Regions from separate parts of the Mesorhizobium sp. M0227 genome, predicted to be linked through region 3. Evidence: riboswitches for the same ligand, from Rfam matches in the RefSeq annotation. Region 3 holds a riboswitch; each other region holds the start of a gene.
What was found. Region 3 has a riboswitch for cobalamin ahead of bluB (5,6-dimethylbenzimidazole synthase). Riboswitches for the same ligand answer to the same signal wherever they lie in the genome.

Region 1 (3,394 bases), on a different contig from region 3:
TCGGGAACGGCGGCAGCCCGAGTGAGCCGGCTTGGACTCTGGAGCGCTCGCCAAAAGCGCTCTCTCGTCGCTTCGCGCTGTCCTCAATGCTAGCGATCCGCCCCTGAACAAGCGGGTCATGGATCCTCGTGGATGTCACGCGCGTGGCGGCAGCCTCGGCAGACGCTTTCAACGCGCCTGCCACCGCATCCCTGCCTTGGGACAGGGCCCGGGCCAGCAAGACCAGCTCGTCGGTCTTCTGGGCCGCGAAGGCGAGCCACGACCTGATGTCGGCGTCGAGTTCCGTCTCCATGCGCAGATCAATCGGCACATGCAGCATCGAGCAAGAAGGCGCGATCTCGACGCGGTCCAAGGGCCAGCCGGCGACGATCGGTTTGATGCGGTCGAGAATGGCGGGCAGGTTCGCACGCCAGACGTTGCGGCCATCGATCAAGCCAAGCGAGAGCACCAGATCCTTCGGAGCGAGCCGACCCACCGTTTCCAGCTGCTCGGGAGCGCGCACGAGATCAATATGCAGCCCGGCCAGGGGCAGAGAAACCGCGGTTTCGAGATTGTCTCCCAGCGACCCGAAATACGTAGCCAGCATGATCTTCAGCTCGGGCGCGGCTTTCGACAGCTGGCCATAGGCGAATTCGAACGCAGCTCGTTCGTTCGGGTTCAGATCGAGGACAAGCGCTGGCTCATCGATCTGCACCCAGTCGGCTCCCGACAGCTTCAGCTTCTGCAGGACTTGCTCGTAAACGGGCAGCAGCCGCGGTAGGAGCGCGATGGGACCGAACCCCTCGGCAGGCGATTTCGCCAGCTTGAGGAAGGTGATGGGTCCAAGGATGACTGGGCGTGTGTGAATGCCGAGAGCTTTAGCCTCGAGGAAGTAATCGACCGGCTTCGATGACGAGAGGGCGAACGTCTGATCATCATCGAGTTCCGGCACAATGTAGTGGTAGTTGGTGTCAAACCACTTGGTCATTTCCATCGCGGTTACACCAGGTCCATGAGCCTCCTCCTGGTGACCAGCGTGTCCACAATCCTCCGTCTGACCCTGGTTGCCGCGCGCCATTGCGAAGTAGATGTCAAGTGGGACCTCGCCGCTATTCCAGCCGTAACGGGATGGAACGGCCCCGACCATGGCTGCGGTGTCGAGCACATGGTCGTAAAGCGAGAAGTCGTTCGACGGGATTTTCGACACGCCGCGATCGCGCTGCTCTTCCCAGCTAGCGGCACGGAGCGCCTTCGACGTCGTGAGAAGGTCGCCAGCGGCCGATGTTCCGGACCAGTAGCTTTCAAGCGCGAATTTCAGTTCTCGCCGACGACCGAAGCGCGGCACGCCGAGCGTTGCTATAGGAATTTCCTGAGAGTCAGTCATGTCATACCCCGATGGTTGGGGCGTCGATGACAAGGAAGGCGCTAGCAGGCCGGCACGAACGCCGGCTTGCAGCGGCCACCGAGACACCCCGCCCGTGGACGTAATTCGCCGTGGCAGGTCTCCTGGCTCGCGGGGTCATAGCCTCTACCCGTCTTCCTGAGGGTATTCGCCTCAGTGACATGAGTGGGGTTGGCTCGCCGCTAACAGTTGCGGGGGCAGCGCCGGCATTGCACCGGCTTCCCTCTTAGCTCCGCTGCGGCAGCGCCGCACGCGAGAACCACGACACGCAGACAATCACAGCAGTCCGCTCTTTTGTCAATGACGCATAACGAAATGTTTATGTCGTTATGTGATTTCGCTTTTACGCTTGTCTAACATTGTGAAATATTCAGTCGCCCATTGGCGGCGCTGCTCCGCTGCCACCATTGTCCAACTAATGGATCCCTGTCGGGCTGCGACATCCCTCGCAGGTCGCCGATGAAGGATTTCGGACAAGACTTCAAGCGCGTGACAACGTCATTAGAATGCAGAAGATCGCATTGGTGGCGATGTTTAACGATGCGGCCGCAAGCCGTGCGTGCGTGGTAGAAGCGGTTTTCTCGGAGTGAGCGCCAAACCGTGGTCCGGGGGGAATTGGCACGCCAGTCGTCATCACGGGTGACTAGGCAATCGTGATGACTCCGCTCGGCGGCAAGAGACCACACTGACGGAGCCTGGCTCAAGGGTCTGATGCAAAGCCCGACTGTGGTCCCGATAAGCCGCTTAAGCCGCATTCAGGCGGTCAGGATAAGTATCTCTCTCTCCAAGCGCTCGGCATTGAGGGATGCGCAAATGCAGGAAAAGCTCGCGTGCTTCATATTCTGCATCATACGATCGGCAGGACCCAGTTTTTATCCAGTGCACGCGTCAGCGCGGTGTGCAATTCTGGCTCGGTCCGATACGAAGGCATTTGGGCCTCGCTGATCCAGCCCAAGCCAACATAGTGGAAGTGATCCGCAGGGACCGTAACCCGGCTGCTGTCCAGTTGCCGAACGAAGTCCGCTGACCAATGGTGGATCGTATACGCTTCAAGTTTGTCCATCATCCTCCGCCAGCGTTGGATGCGTTCTTCGCGCGGCATGCTGGCCGCTCTTGAGATCGCGGTAGCTATCTCGTCGGAGAGCCTCGGATTTACCAGGCGTCCTCGCCGAAGTCTTCGGCCGCGCCGGCAAACTTCGATAACACCAGAACGCCAGGGTCGCTCGGATCTTGTGCAGCAATGTATTCTTTCGCCACAAGATTCATGCCATCGCGCAACGGCGTCACAACGCAAACACGCGCGGCTCTGTAAAGACCCGATATCTCAGCTTGGGTGAACGACCTGTTCTCATAGATAATCGGCATCCACTCGTCCGTGCCATGCCGGTTGTTGACTTGATTGACGAGTCTTTCGACGTCGCGCCGATATTCGCTGTACGCTTGGATGTCGCCACGTGAGGGAGTTGCGATTTGCAAGAGCGAGACACGTTGCGGCTCGACTGCCAGCAGATCGAAAGCTTTAATCCGATTGTCGATGCCCTTGGTGTAGTCGAGCCGATCGACGCCGATAACTAGCTTTGCTCCGCCAAGTTTCAACTGCGAAATGTAGGCTTTCTGCGCCTCAAGCGAATCTGCGGCACACTGTTCGAATTGCTTCGGATCGATACCTATAGGAAAATTTTGGCATTGCGTCTGGCCATGGTCCGAGAAAACGACCCCGTTCTTGCTCTCCAGCCCCAAATGAGATTGGACACAGGCGAGGAAATTGCTCACATCACGGTCGGTCTGGAAACCGAGCAGATCATACTCGAGCATACATTTCATTAGCTCGCCAGAATTGGGCACGCGCTCCATCATGTCAGACTCGGGCCATGGCGTATGCAGGAAATGGCCGATCGGCCGGTCAATGCCGAGTCTGTGCAAATCAGCGCCGAGCGGCAGGAAATGGTAGTCATGAACCCAGTAGACTGCGTTATCTCCCAATTCGGACACCGCGCGCGCCATGAAGGCATT
Region 2 (3,394 bases), on a different contig from region 3:
GGTTGGGGTTGTTTTTTTTTTTTTAAATTCATACTTCGTGCGGCGGGCGCGGCCTTCTTGCCTCTTTATTTTGGGGGGCGGCCCGCCCCCCCCCCCCCCCCCCCACCGCCGATGAGGAAGGTCAGTGTCTTGCGATCAGGCAAAGCTGTCGCGCAGGCTGGTCGCGGTGCCGGTGAAGCGGCCACGCACCACACCGACGACCGCGCCGAGCACCAGCCAGAACACGAGGTTGGTCACGGTCACCGCCACCACGAACTGGTGATGCAGCCCTTCCGGAATCGCCGTCTCGTAACTGTCGGGCTGCGGTGCACCGACAACATGCGGTGCGACGATCAAAAAGACGGCAAGGATCGCCAGCGGCAGCGACTTGCGGAACGCGATCAGGCCGAGACCGGCAGCGGTTGCCGCCACCGTTGCCCACCACCAGATCTGCCGCTGGGTGAGATCGGCGGCCGGCATGGCAGGCAATTCCGGCGGCAGGCCGAGGCCCGGTGCCAGCGTGAACACGGCAAAGCCGGCAAGGCCCCAGAACACGCCCTGGCGCCAGCCACCGATGCCGCCGGCGAATTCGGAGACCGCGACCAGGATCAAGGCGAAGCCGATGCCGGTGACGATATTGGCAAGCACGCTGAAGGCGAAACGCTCGAAACCGTCTGCCGGCGCCCAACCTTCGTCTGCCGGAGCGGCTTCCGCCGCAGCCGGGGCAGCAGAGCTCATCGCATCTCCCGCCGGAGCAGTTGTGCTCATGGCATTGCTATCCGTTGCGGCCGGAGCGCCATGGTCATGGTGATGCCCGCCGCCCGCCTGTTCGTAAACTTCCGCCTTCAGGATCAGCGGCACGGTGGCATAGGCCTGCAGGCAGGCGAGGACGACGCCGGCCACGAGCCCTGCGATCGCCGCGATGAACACGACGTTGCGAAACAGATTCATGATGTCAGCCCCTCGTCAGTGGCAGGGAAACGCCATCGAATGGCGATAGTCGTGAGCCGCATTATGGACGGCATCGATATGCGAGAAGCCGACAAAGCCCATCACGAAAATGCCGAGCAGCGCGGCAAGCGCGAGCTGCATGAAGCGCGACTGCGAGGAGACGGAGGCGCCGAGGGAGACGGAAGCGGTAGTCATGTCTTGTCCTTTCGCCCTCCACCCGAGGGCATCGAAGTCAGTTTCCTGTCGCCGGCAGGTCTCCTGGCTCGCGGATCAGCATCCTTCCCCACCTTCCCGAAGAAAAATCTTCAGTGGCATATGGAGAGGACTACCGCACACAGTTGCGGGGGCAGCCACGGCATTGGGCGAATTCGCCCGCACCGCATTCCCTCTTGGCTCCAAAATGGAACCGGCGACACCGGCGACTATAGGCAGAATCCTCGCCTCCGGCAAACCAAATTCCGCCGGCGGCCATTGCGAATGCGCCATGAAGGTCAAAGCGATTTCGGCAGATAGCGCCACGTCACAAAGCCGCAGACCGCCGCCAGCAGGCCGAGCGTGACGAACACCGCGCCAAGGCCGAAGAAGGCCAGCACCACCGAATAGACCAGCGGCGGCGTCAGCTCGGAAAAGTCGAGATAGGTGCGGTAGACCGCCGCCATCTGCGATCTTTCATAGGAGCGCACCGAACGCATGAAGGCGGTCGAGCCGAGCGCGTCGAGCGCAATGGTGAAGAAGGCGCCGCAGAGCAGGAAGGCGCCGGTGAGCAGCGGCACGGTTTCGCCGACGAAGCCTGCCGCCAGCAGCGTGGCCGACATGGCGAAATAGGCGAATGTCATGGTCCTGCGGCCGCCAAAGCGCTTTCCTGCCTTGCCCCAGAAGATGGCCATGAACAAAAGCGCGTTGCCGGCCGAAACCAGCAGGCCGCCGGCCAGCTTGCCCTCGCCGGTGATCACCATGAACAGCGGCCCGTAGACGAAGAACGTTGTCCAGAAACAGGAGCGGCCGAAGGCAATCAGCCAGGCCAGCCTGAGCCTGGGCTGCGCGACGAAGCGGCCGATATTGGCGAGCGGATTGACAGGGCGCGTCTTGCCCGGACGGATGGACTGGGTGTCGCCGAGGCGGTAGGTCCAGAACAGCGCCAGCAGGGCAAACGCGAACACCGCGACCGCACCGTGCGCGGCATAGATGCCGAAGCGCGTGTAGAGGAAGATGCCGAGCGTCGGCCCACCGGTCCAGGCCAGCATCGACCACGCCATGCGCAGCGATTCGGCCTGCATGAAGTCGGTCTTGCGGATGTGGTCCATGATGTAGAGGTTGAGCGTGATCGACAGCGCGCTGGCGCCCATCACCCGGCACAGCATGCCGGCCAGTTGCCCGGCAAGCGTGTCGGTGACGAAGAACAGCGAGCCGACGGCCAGCAGGCAGGCGCCTGATGTGTAGACCCAGCGGCGGGCAAAGCGGCGGATCAGCATCGGCATGAACAATGTCACCGACAGGCCGAGCATCGCCACGACTGTGTAGAGCATCGACACGATCTGCTCGTTGTGCAGGATTTCATAGGCCTGGATCGGGATGACGCTCGACACCGTGGCGCGGGCGAAGGATTCGACCGCATAGAGCGACGCGAAGGTGCGCGCGTCCGCGGCCTTGAGAGCCGGCAGCCAGATCGGATGGCGCACATGGGTGGACATTGCTTTCCCCGAAGCAGATTCACCGGGTTAAATCTGCCGTGGCGACCCCAGTGCCAATAAGAGGAAACCGACGTGCATCCGGCAAAAGCGAAGCCGGCCAAAGGCTTCCCGGCACTGGCCCAATGCCGCGGCCGATCCGGCGTTATCGGCAGGATTGCCGGTCTTCTTTTGTCCGGGGCAACCGTGATAGTCCTCCAACGGGGCTGAATCAGAATGCGAGACCATGAGCATCCAAACGCCGACCGCACCCGTTCAGGATCGACCAAAGCGCATCGTCGTCATCGACATCGTGCGCGGCATCGCGCTGATCGCCATGGCAAGCTACCATTTCACCTGGGATCTGGAGTTCTTCGGCTACACCGATCCCGGCCTGACCGCCTTCGGCTGGTGGAAGATCTACGCGCGCTGCATAGCCTCGACCTTCCTGTTCCTGGTTGGCGTCAGCCTGTACCTCGCCCATGGCCGACAGATCCGCTGGAACGGCTTCTGGAAGCGGTTTGCCATGGTCGCCGGAGCCGCGATCGCGATTTCGGTCGTCACCCGCATCGCCACCCCGGATGGATTCATCTTCTTCGGCATTTTGCACGAGATCGCGCTGGCCAGCCTGCTCGGCCTCGCCTTTCTGCGGCTGCCGGCACTGCTGACGCTTGTCGTCGCCGCGCTCGTCATTGCGGCGCCTGTCTATCTGCGCCTCGAGGCGTTCGATCACCCATGGCTGTGGTGGGTAGGCCTGTCGGCTAACAATCCACGCTCCAACGACTACGTTCCGTTGT
Region 3 (3,394 bases):
TGATGCTCCGTCAGCCAACGCGCTGGCGGGCTCCGAACCAACCCGTTACCCCGAATTCGTCGCCCTTCGGCGTCAGGGCCGCAATTGACAATCGCCGGGTTGAGTCCATCCTCTTCCACCATCTCTGAGGCGGAGATTCGGGACACATGTGGGATTTCGAGATCGGCCGGTCGGTGTCCATCATGATGCGGACCTGGCCGTTCATCGTCTTTCGCATGATCGTCTATTTCGGCATCACGCTGGCCTATATTATGGCAACCGGCACCGGCGCCTCCGTCGGCTATGGCGTTGGCCATATCTCCACCGATCCCGACGGGCCGCTGTCGTTTGCCCTGTGGGGCGGCGTGGTCGGTTTCGGCGTCGTCTCGATCGCCGTCTACTGGATCCGCGAATACATCCTCTATGTCGTCAAGGCCGGCCACATCGCCGTCATGGTTCATCTGATCGACGGCCGCGACATTCCCGGCGGTCAGGACCAGATCGCCTACGCCAGGGATGTCGTCACCCAGCGTTTTGCCGAAGCCAACATCCTTTTCGTCGTCGACCGACTCGTCAAGGGTGCCATCCGTGCCATCACCGGCCTGCTCGGCGGTATCGCCGCCTTCCTGCCGATACCAGGCCTGAGCGGCCTGGTCTCCTTCATCAACACGGTGATCCGCCTGTCGCTGACCTATGTCGACGAGATCATCCTCGGCTACAACATCCGCATCAATTCAGCCTCGCCCTTCGAGACGGCGCGCCAAGGCGTAGTGCTCTATGCTCAGAACGGCAAGGTCATGGTCAAGAACGCCGTCTGGCTGGCGGTCATCATGTGGGGCATGTCGTTCATCATCTTTCTGATGATGCTGGCACCTGCCGGTGCGATTCTGTTCCTGATGCCTGGCCAGCTCGCCGGCTGGGCTTTTGTGCTCGCCATCGTCTTCGCCTGGGCATTCAAGGCGGCGTTCATCGAGCCTTTCGCCATCGCCTGCCTGATGCAGGTCTATTTCAAGACCATCGCGGGCCAGGTGCCCGATCCGGCCTGGGACGCCCGGCTGGCCGAGGCATCGTCGAAGTTCAGGGAGCTCAAGGACAAGGCGCTGGCCTCCTTCGGCGGTTCGCGCTGGGCTACGGCCGGCGCCACACCCTGATCGGCTGGGCGGATGGTGTCTGGTGAGGCAGGAACGGTGTTGAGGCGCGCCACGGTGGATTTGAGCTGTGTCTCGCCTTGCCCGGAAAAGGTCTCGCTCATGATCAGCTCCGGCAGCGGCAGCCGCCGTCCCCAGCCATGCGTTTCAAGGTCCGGTTTGGGAGCGAACTCGGAAACACGGCCGACGCAGAGATAGGCGACCGGCGTTACGTGATCCGGAATGGCCAACAGCCGCTTCAGCGCCTCAGCCTCGATGATGCTCACCCAGCCGACGCCAACGCCCTCGGCACGCGCGGCCAGCCAGAAATTCTGCACCGCGCAGACGGTGCTGTAGAGATCCATCTCCGGATTGTGCCAGCGTCCCAGCGGCGAACCCTTCGAGCGCTGCCGGTCGCAGGTGATGCAGATGTTGAGCGCGCTCTCGCAGATGCCTTCCAGCTTGAGCTTGCGGTACAGCGCCTGTTTTTCCGCCTCGATCGCCGGCAGTTCCTGTTCTCGCGCGGCCAGGAACAGGTCGCGCACCTCCGCCCGTCGTTTGACATCGCGAATGACAATGAAATTCCATGGCTGCATGAAGCCGACCGATGGCGCGTGATGGGCGGCAAGCAGCAGCCGTGCCAGCACGTCGTCATCGATCGCGGTGGGCAGGAAATGGCTGCGCACGTCACGCCGCGTGAACATGGCGCGGTAGACCGCATCGCGCGCATTCTGGTCAAATCCATCGTCAATGGCAGCGGTCATGTGTTCCGGCATCGCTTGTCCCCTTGCGATTGCAGATTCAAAACTGACAGAGCGTACTTTGTGCGTCCAAGTAGACGCACGTCGCTCTGATGCCATCCGCCTGACCACGCGGATGACAATGCCTGCCAGGCCGGTCTTCTGGCTCGGGATCAACCCGCGTCCGGTGCCTTCCCGTCATCGACAGTGGCATTTACCGGCGCGGTCCCCCTCACAGCGTTGGGCACGCCACGGAATTCAACCGTGTTCCCGATTCTCCCGCTTGCGGCGGGCACCAGGCAGTACCAGGGACCTTACGCCGAAGCGCCCGCGGGGCCAATGCCTGCGGCGACGCGAATGGACGCAGTCGCGATTTTCCCCAGTCATCGGCCGCCCGTGCATGGCCTTTGTCGATCCGGGTCACTAGATTAGGACGATGACCACCCGTCTCTACACCCATCCGATCTTCCTCGAGCATCTCACGCCGCCCGGACATCCCGAGCGGCCCGACCGCTTACGCGCCATCGAGCGCGTGCTCGACGACGAAGCCTTTGCCGGGCTCGATCGTATTCAGGCGCCGGAAGGCGACGAGGCCACCATCCTCTACGCGCATCCCGCCGATTTCGTCGCCCGCGTGCGCGCCGCCATCCCCGACGAGGGGATTGCCCGCATCGATGCCGACACCACTGCCAGCCCGAAGAGCTGGCAAGCGGCGATCACCGCGATCGGCGCCGCCAACGCCGCCGTCGATGATGTCTTTTCGGGCCGCGCCGACAACGTCTTCGTCGCCGCCCGGCCGCCCGGCCATCATGCCGAAAAGACCACGGCGATGGGCTTTTGCCTGTTCAACACGGCGGCGATCGCGGCGCGTTATGCGCAGAAGAAACACGGTGTCGAGCGCGTTGCCGTCGTCGACTGGGACGTGCATCACGGCAATGGCACGCAGGATATTTTCTGGGACGATCCGTCGGTGCTCTATTGCTCGACACACCAGATGCCGCTTTATCCCGGCACCGGAGCGAAGACCGAAACGGGCGCCGGCAACATCGTCAACGCACCGCTGGCGCCGCAGACCGGCAGCGAAGTGTTTCGCGATGCCTTCCTGTCGCGCGTCCTGCCCGCGCTCGACAATTTCGCGCCCGACCTGATCATCATTTCGGCGGGGTTCGACGCGCACCACCGCGATCCGCTGGCCGAGATCAATCTGACCGAGGATGATTTCGACTGGGCGACCGGCCAGCTGATGCAGCGCGCGGCACGCCACAGCGGCAACCGGCTCGTCAGCCTGCTCGAGGGCGGCTACGATCTGCAGGGATTGGCATTTTCGGTCGCCGCCCATGTCGGGCGACTGATGAAAGGATGAATGATGGCCGATGAGACCAACGAAGACGTCAAGGCGATGAGCTTCGAGCAGGCACTCGATGCGCTGGAGAAGATCGTCGATGATCTGGAGCGTGGCGACGTGCCGCTCGACCAGTCGATCAAGATCTATGAGCGTGGTGAGGCGCTGAAGGCGCATTGCGACCGGCTGCTGAAGGCCGCCGAGGA
Region 4 (3,394 bases), on a different contig from region 3:
TCTTCGACGCTGACGGACGGTCGTTTGCCCTTCATGAGGCTGAAGCGAAGGCGGCCTGAGGCAGGACCGCGTCTTGGACGCAAAAAGAGCGGCGGGCTAGGCCCGCCGCTCTTTTGTTGAAGATCAGCTTCGGCTGTTAACGGCCGAAGAGATTCCGGTCGCTGCCCTGAGGGGCGGACTTCTCCACGTCGCCCGACGAATTGAGCAGCTTCTCGACGAGGCCACCGCTGTTGCGGACCGAGCTCGTATGCGCGCTGTCAACCGAAGTAACCGCAGGCTGATTGGCGCCATTGGAGCCAAAGTTGTCGCTGCCGGCGAACGCGCTGCCGGTGATGGCCAGAACGGCGGCGGCAGCAATAAGGATCTTGTTCATTTTAATCTCCTGAATTCTGGATTTCGCCAGGACGGCAGACACAGCTGCCGTCGCTTGCGAAATTGGCTGTTAGCGACCGAAGAGGTTACGGTCGCTGCCCTGAGCGGGCGTCTGGGCAGCCGGTTCCGAGGTCTTGGTGGAAGCCGTGTACGACTGGTCCACTGCGGCGGCAGGCTGGTTAGAGCCGTTCGAACCGTAGTTGTCGCTGCCGGCGAAAGCGCTGCCGGAGATGGCCAGAACGGCGGCGGCGGCAATGAAGATCTTGTTCATCTTAAATACTCCTGAATGTCTGAATTTCGCCAGGGCGGCGGGCGAGCCCGCCGTCGACTGGGAATCGGCTGTTAGTTGTTGCCGAAGAGGTTGCGGTCAGCACCCTGGGCAGGCGCCTGAGCAGCCGGTTCCGACTTCTTGGTCGAAGCGGTGTACGAGCTGTCGACAGCAGTGGCTGCCGCGGCGTTCGAACCGTAGTGGTCGCTACCAGCGAAGGCGCTGCCGGAAATGGCCAGAAGGGCTGCGGCAGTGAGAATGATCTTTTTCATTTTTGTACTCCAGTATCGTCTTTTTCCGTCCGTCTAGCGGCGTGTCTTGGAAATGAAATCGCGTCGTTCGGACAGCTCCGATGTGGGAGGGCAACCCCGCCTTTTCCAATCACGAAGTTGTTCCGTGTGGACCATGAATCCACACCTTGAAATTGTGCCAAGGGAACTCTACGGGTATATTTTTCTTCTTTATATCAGCATGTTAGATGTAACCACTGGATGGATCACCGACTGTTTCAGAGGCCCTGCGTTCACACCGTCCTGCACGCACCGTCAACAGAAACGAACCGTTCGGTTCGATTTTAGATCGAGCTAATAGTCACTTTTCGAAACCGTTAACCTTTTTTGACCCCGCCAAGGGATCCGATTCGGGGATATCGCTGCCGGCAAAATGGCCATCCGGGAGGTGGATTTCAGCCCGCGACGGTCTGCGGGAACGTTCGCATGCCGTGTCGCGCCGCATGGATACGATGTCGTTTTCATGCCGACGGCGCGCCCCCGATCGTGGTTAGATCATACCATCTCAGGTGCCGCTTCGTGACGACGAGGCGGAGAATTGGGAAGCCGGTCAGAATCCGGCGCTGCCCCCGCAACGGTGGTGGAGTTCAAGTCGCAACGGGAGACCACTGGGCAACTGCCTGGGAAGGTGTCGCGATGGTCCGCAAGGACAACTCCAGAGCCCGGAAACCAGCCCGAGATTGTTAGACTCGACTGATCGCGGTGGGCGGTCAAGAGGTGGATAGCGCATGTCGGCACCTAGCCGGCCTGCGTTTCAATCCTTCCTCCATCACCACCAGTTCAGTCCTTAGAAACGAGGACAGGACATGGATACCCGCAACGAGATGCTGAGGCTCCTGAAGGGGCGCCGGCAAGGCTTTTCGCTGGAGCAGCCCTTCTACACCGATCCGGACTACTTCAAGCTCGACATGGAGCTGATCTGGTATCGCGACTGGCTGTTCATCGGCCATGATTGCGAACTGCCGAAGCCGGGCAGCTACATCACCGTGCAGATCGGCGACTATCCGGTGGTCCTTGTCCGCGACCAGCACGGCAAGATCAACGCCTTCCACAATTCCTGCCGCCATCGCGGCAGCCGTGTATGCAACACGGAGAAGGGCACGGCGGCAAAGCTCGTCTGCCCCTATCACCAGTGGACCTATGAGCTGGACGGCCGCCTGCTGTTTGCCCGCCAGATGGCCGACGGTTTCGACAAGAGTGATTTCAGCCTGAAGCCGGTCGCCTGCGAGAGCGTCGGCGGCTACATCTTCATCTGCCTGGCCAAGGAACCGGCGGATTTCGCGCCGATGCGGGCGATGATCGAACCCTATCTTTTGCCGCACCGGTTGCGTGAAGCAAAGATCGCCTTCGAGAGCACGATCGTCGAGAAGGGCAACTGGAAGCTGGTCTGGGAAAACAACCGCGAGTGCTATCACTGCGCCGCCAATCACCCGGAGCTGTGCAAGACCTTCCCCGAGGCTCCGACCGTGACCGGCGTCAACGGCGCCGACAGCGACCCTGAAATGGTCGCGCACTGGGCTAGATGCGAGGCATCAGGCCTGCCGAGCAAATTCCGCATCGATCCGGCAGGGCAGTACCGCGCCACCCGCGCGCCTCTGCTGCGCGATGCCGTCAGCTACACTATGACGGGAAAACGAGCGGTCCAGAAGAACCTGTCCGACAGCGTTTCAACCGACCGCATCGGCTCCTTGCTGCTCTATCACTATCCGACGACCTGGAACCATATCCTCGGCGACCACGCCGTCACCTTCCGCGTGCTGCCGATCAGTGCCACGGAAACCGCGGTGACGACGAAATGGCTCGTCCACAAGGATGCGGTCGAAGGGGTCGACTACGACCTCGCTGAGCTCACCCATGTCTGGACCGAGACCAACGACCAGGACCGCCGCATCGTCGAGGAAAACGCCTTCGGCATCCTGTCGCCGGCCTATGAACCAGGCCCCTATTCGGAGCTGCATGAGGGCGGCGTGATCCAGTTCGTCGAATGGTACGCGTCGTTCATCGGGCCGCGCCTCGCAGAAGGCGACCGGCCAGCCTTGCGCAGCGTCGCCTAGCCCAGGGGACAAGAGGATGAATGCGATGACGGACCTTGGCCTCTATCGCCATCTCGACCAGATGACGCCCTGGAACGACAGGCTGCAGGTGCTGGAAGTGATCGGCGTCAGTGACGAAGCGCCTGACGTGAAGACCTTCACCTTCCGCTCCGACAACCAGACCTGGTTCCGCTACAAGCCGGGCCAATTCGTGACTCTGGAACTGCCGACATCGGACGGGCCGCTGATGCGCACCTATACGCTGTCCTCCTCGCCATCGCGGCCGTTCTCGATCGCGGTGACGGTGAAGGCGCAGGCGGGCAGCACCGGTACGCGCTGGATGTTCGACCATCTGACGCCGGGCTCGCACGTCAAGGCCTATGGGCCGACCGGCGACTTCTCGCTGCACAGCCACCCGGCGGCCAAATATC

Region 1: another riboswitch for cobalamin. It lies ahead of metE (5-methyltetrahydropteroyltriglutamate--homocysteine S-methyltransferase); the one in region 3 lies ahead of bluB (5,6-dimethylbenzimidazole synthase).
Region 2: another riboswitch for cobalamin. It lies ahead of NKJ00_RS30765 (CbtB domain-containing protein); the one in region 3 lies ahead of bluB (5,6-dimethylbenzimidazole synthase).
Region 4: another riboswitch for cobalamin. It lies ahead of NKJ00_RS12780 (aromatic ring-hydroxylating oxygenase subunit alpha); the one in region 3 lies ahead of bluB (5,6-dimethylbenzimidazole synthase).

The regions. Positions count from the first base shown of each region.
Region 1 is NZ_JAMYSJ010000044.1:25,537-28,930, forward strand. Features, by position in the region: gene metE (5-methyltetrahydropteroyltriglutamate--homocysteine S-methyltransferase) at 1-1,339, opposite strand, end outside; cobalamin riboswitch at 1,459-1,660, opposite strand; partial or broken gene NKJ00_RS30900 (alpha,alpha-trehalose-phosphate synthase (UDP-forming)) at 2,229-3,394, opposite strand, start outside.
Region 2 is NZ_JAMYSJ010000043.1:32,066-35,459, reverse strand. Features, by position in the region: gene NKJ00_RS30770 (CbtA family protein) at 136-930, opposite strand; gene NKJ00_RS30765 (CbtB domain-containing protein) at 946-1,125, opposite strand; cobalamin riboswitch at 1,162-1,365, opposite strand; gene NKJ00_RS30760 (MFS transporter) at 1,422-2,621, opposite strand; gene NKJ00_RS30755 (heparan-alpha-glucosaminide N-acetyltransferase) at 2,845-3,394, shown strand, end outside.
Region 3 is NZ_JAMYSJ010000001.1:648,448-651,841, forward strand. Features, by position in the region: gene NKJ00_RS02925 (hypothetical protein) at 147-1,130, shown strand; partial or broken gene bluB (5,6-dimethylbenzimidazole synthase) at 1,253-1,966, opposite strand; cobalamin riboswitch at 1,982-2,161, opposite strand; gene NKJ00_RS02935 (histone deacetylase family protein) at 2,283-3,209, shown strand; gene NKJ00_RS02940 (exodeoxyribonuclease VII small subunit) at 3,213-3,394, shown strand, end outside.
Region 4 is NZ_JAMYSJ010000007.1:243,421-246,814, forward strand. Features, by position in the region: gene NKJ00_RS12760 (ABC transporter ATP-binding protein) at 1-59, shown strand, start outside; gene NKJ00_RS12765 (DUF680 domain-containing protein) at 137-373, opposite strand; gene NKJ00_RS12770 (DUF680 domain-containing protein) at 443-643, opposite strand; gene NKJ00_RS12775 (DUF680 domain-containing protein) at 715-912, opposite strand; cobalamin riboswitch at 1,421-1,622, shown strand; gene NKJ00_RS12780 (aromatic ring-hydroxylating oxygenase subunit alpha) at 1,737-2,984, shown strand; gene NKJ00_RS12785 (FAD-binding oxidoreductase) at 3,010-3,394, shown strand, end outside.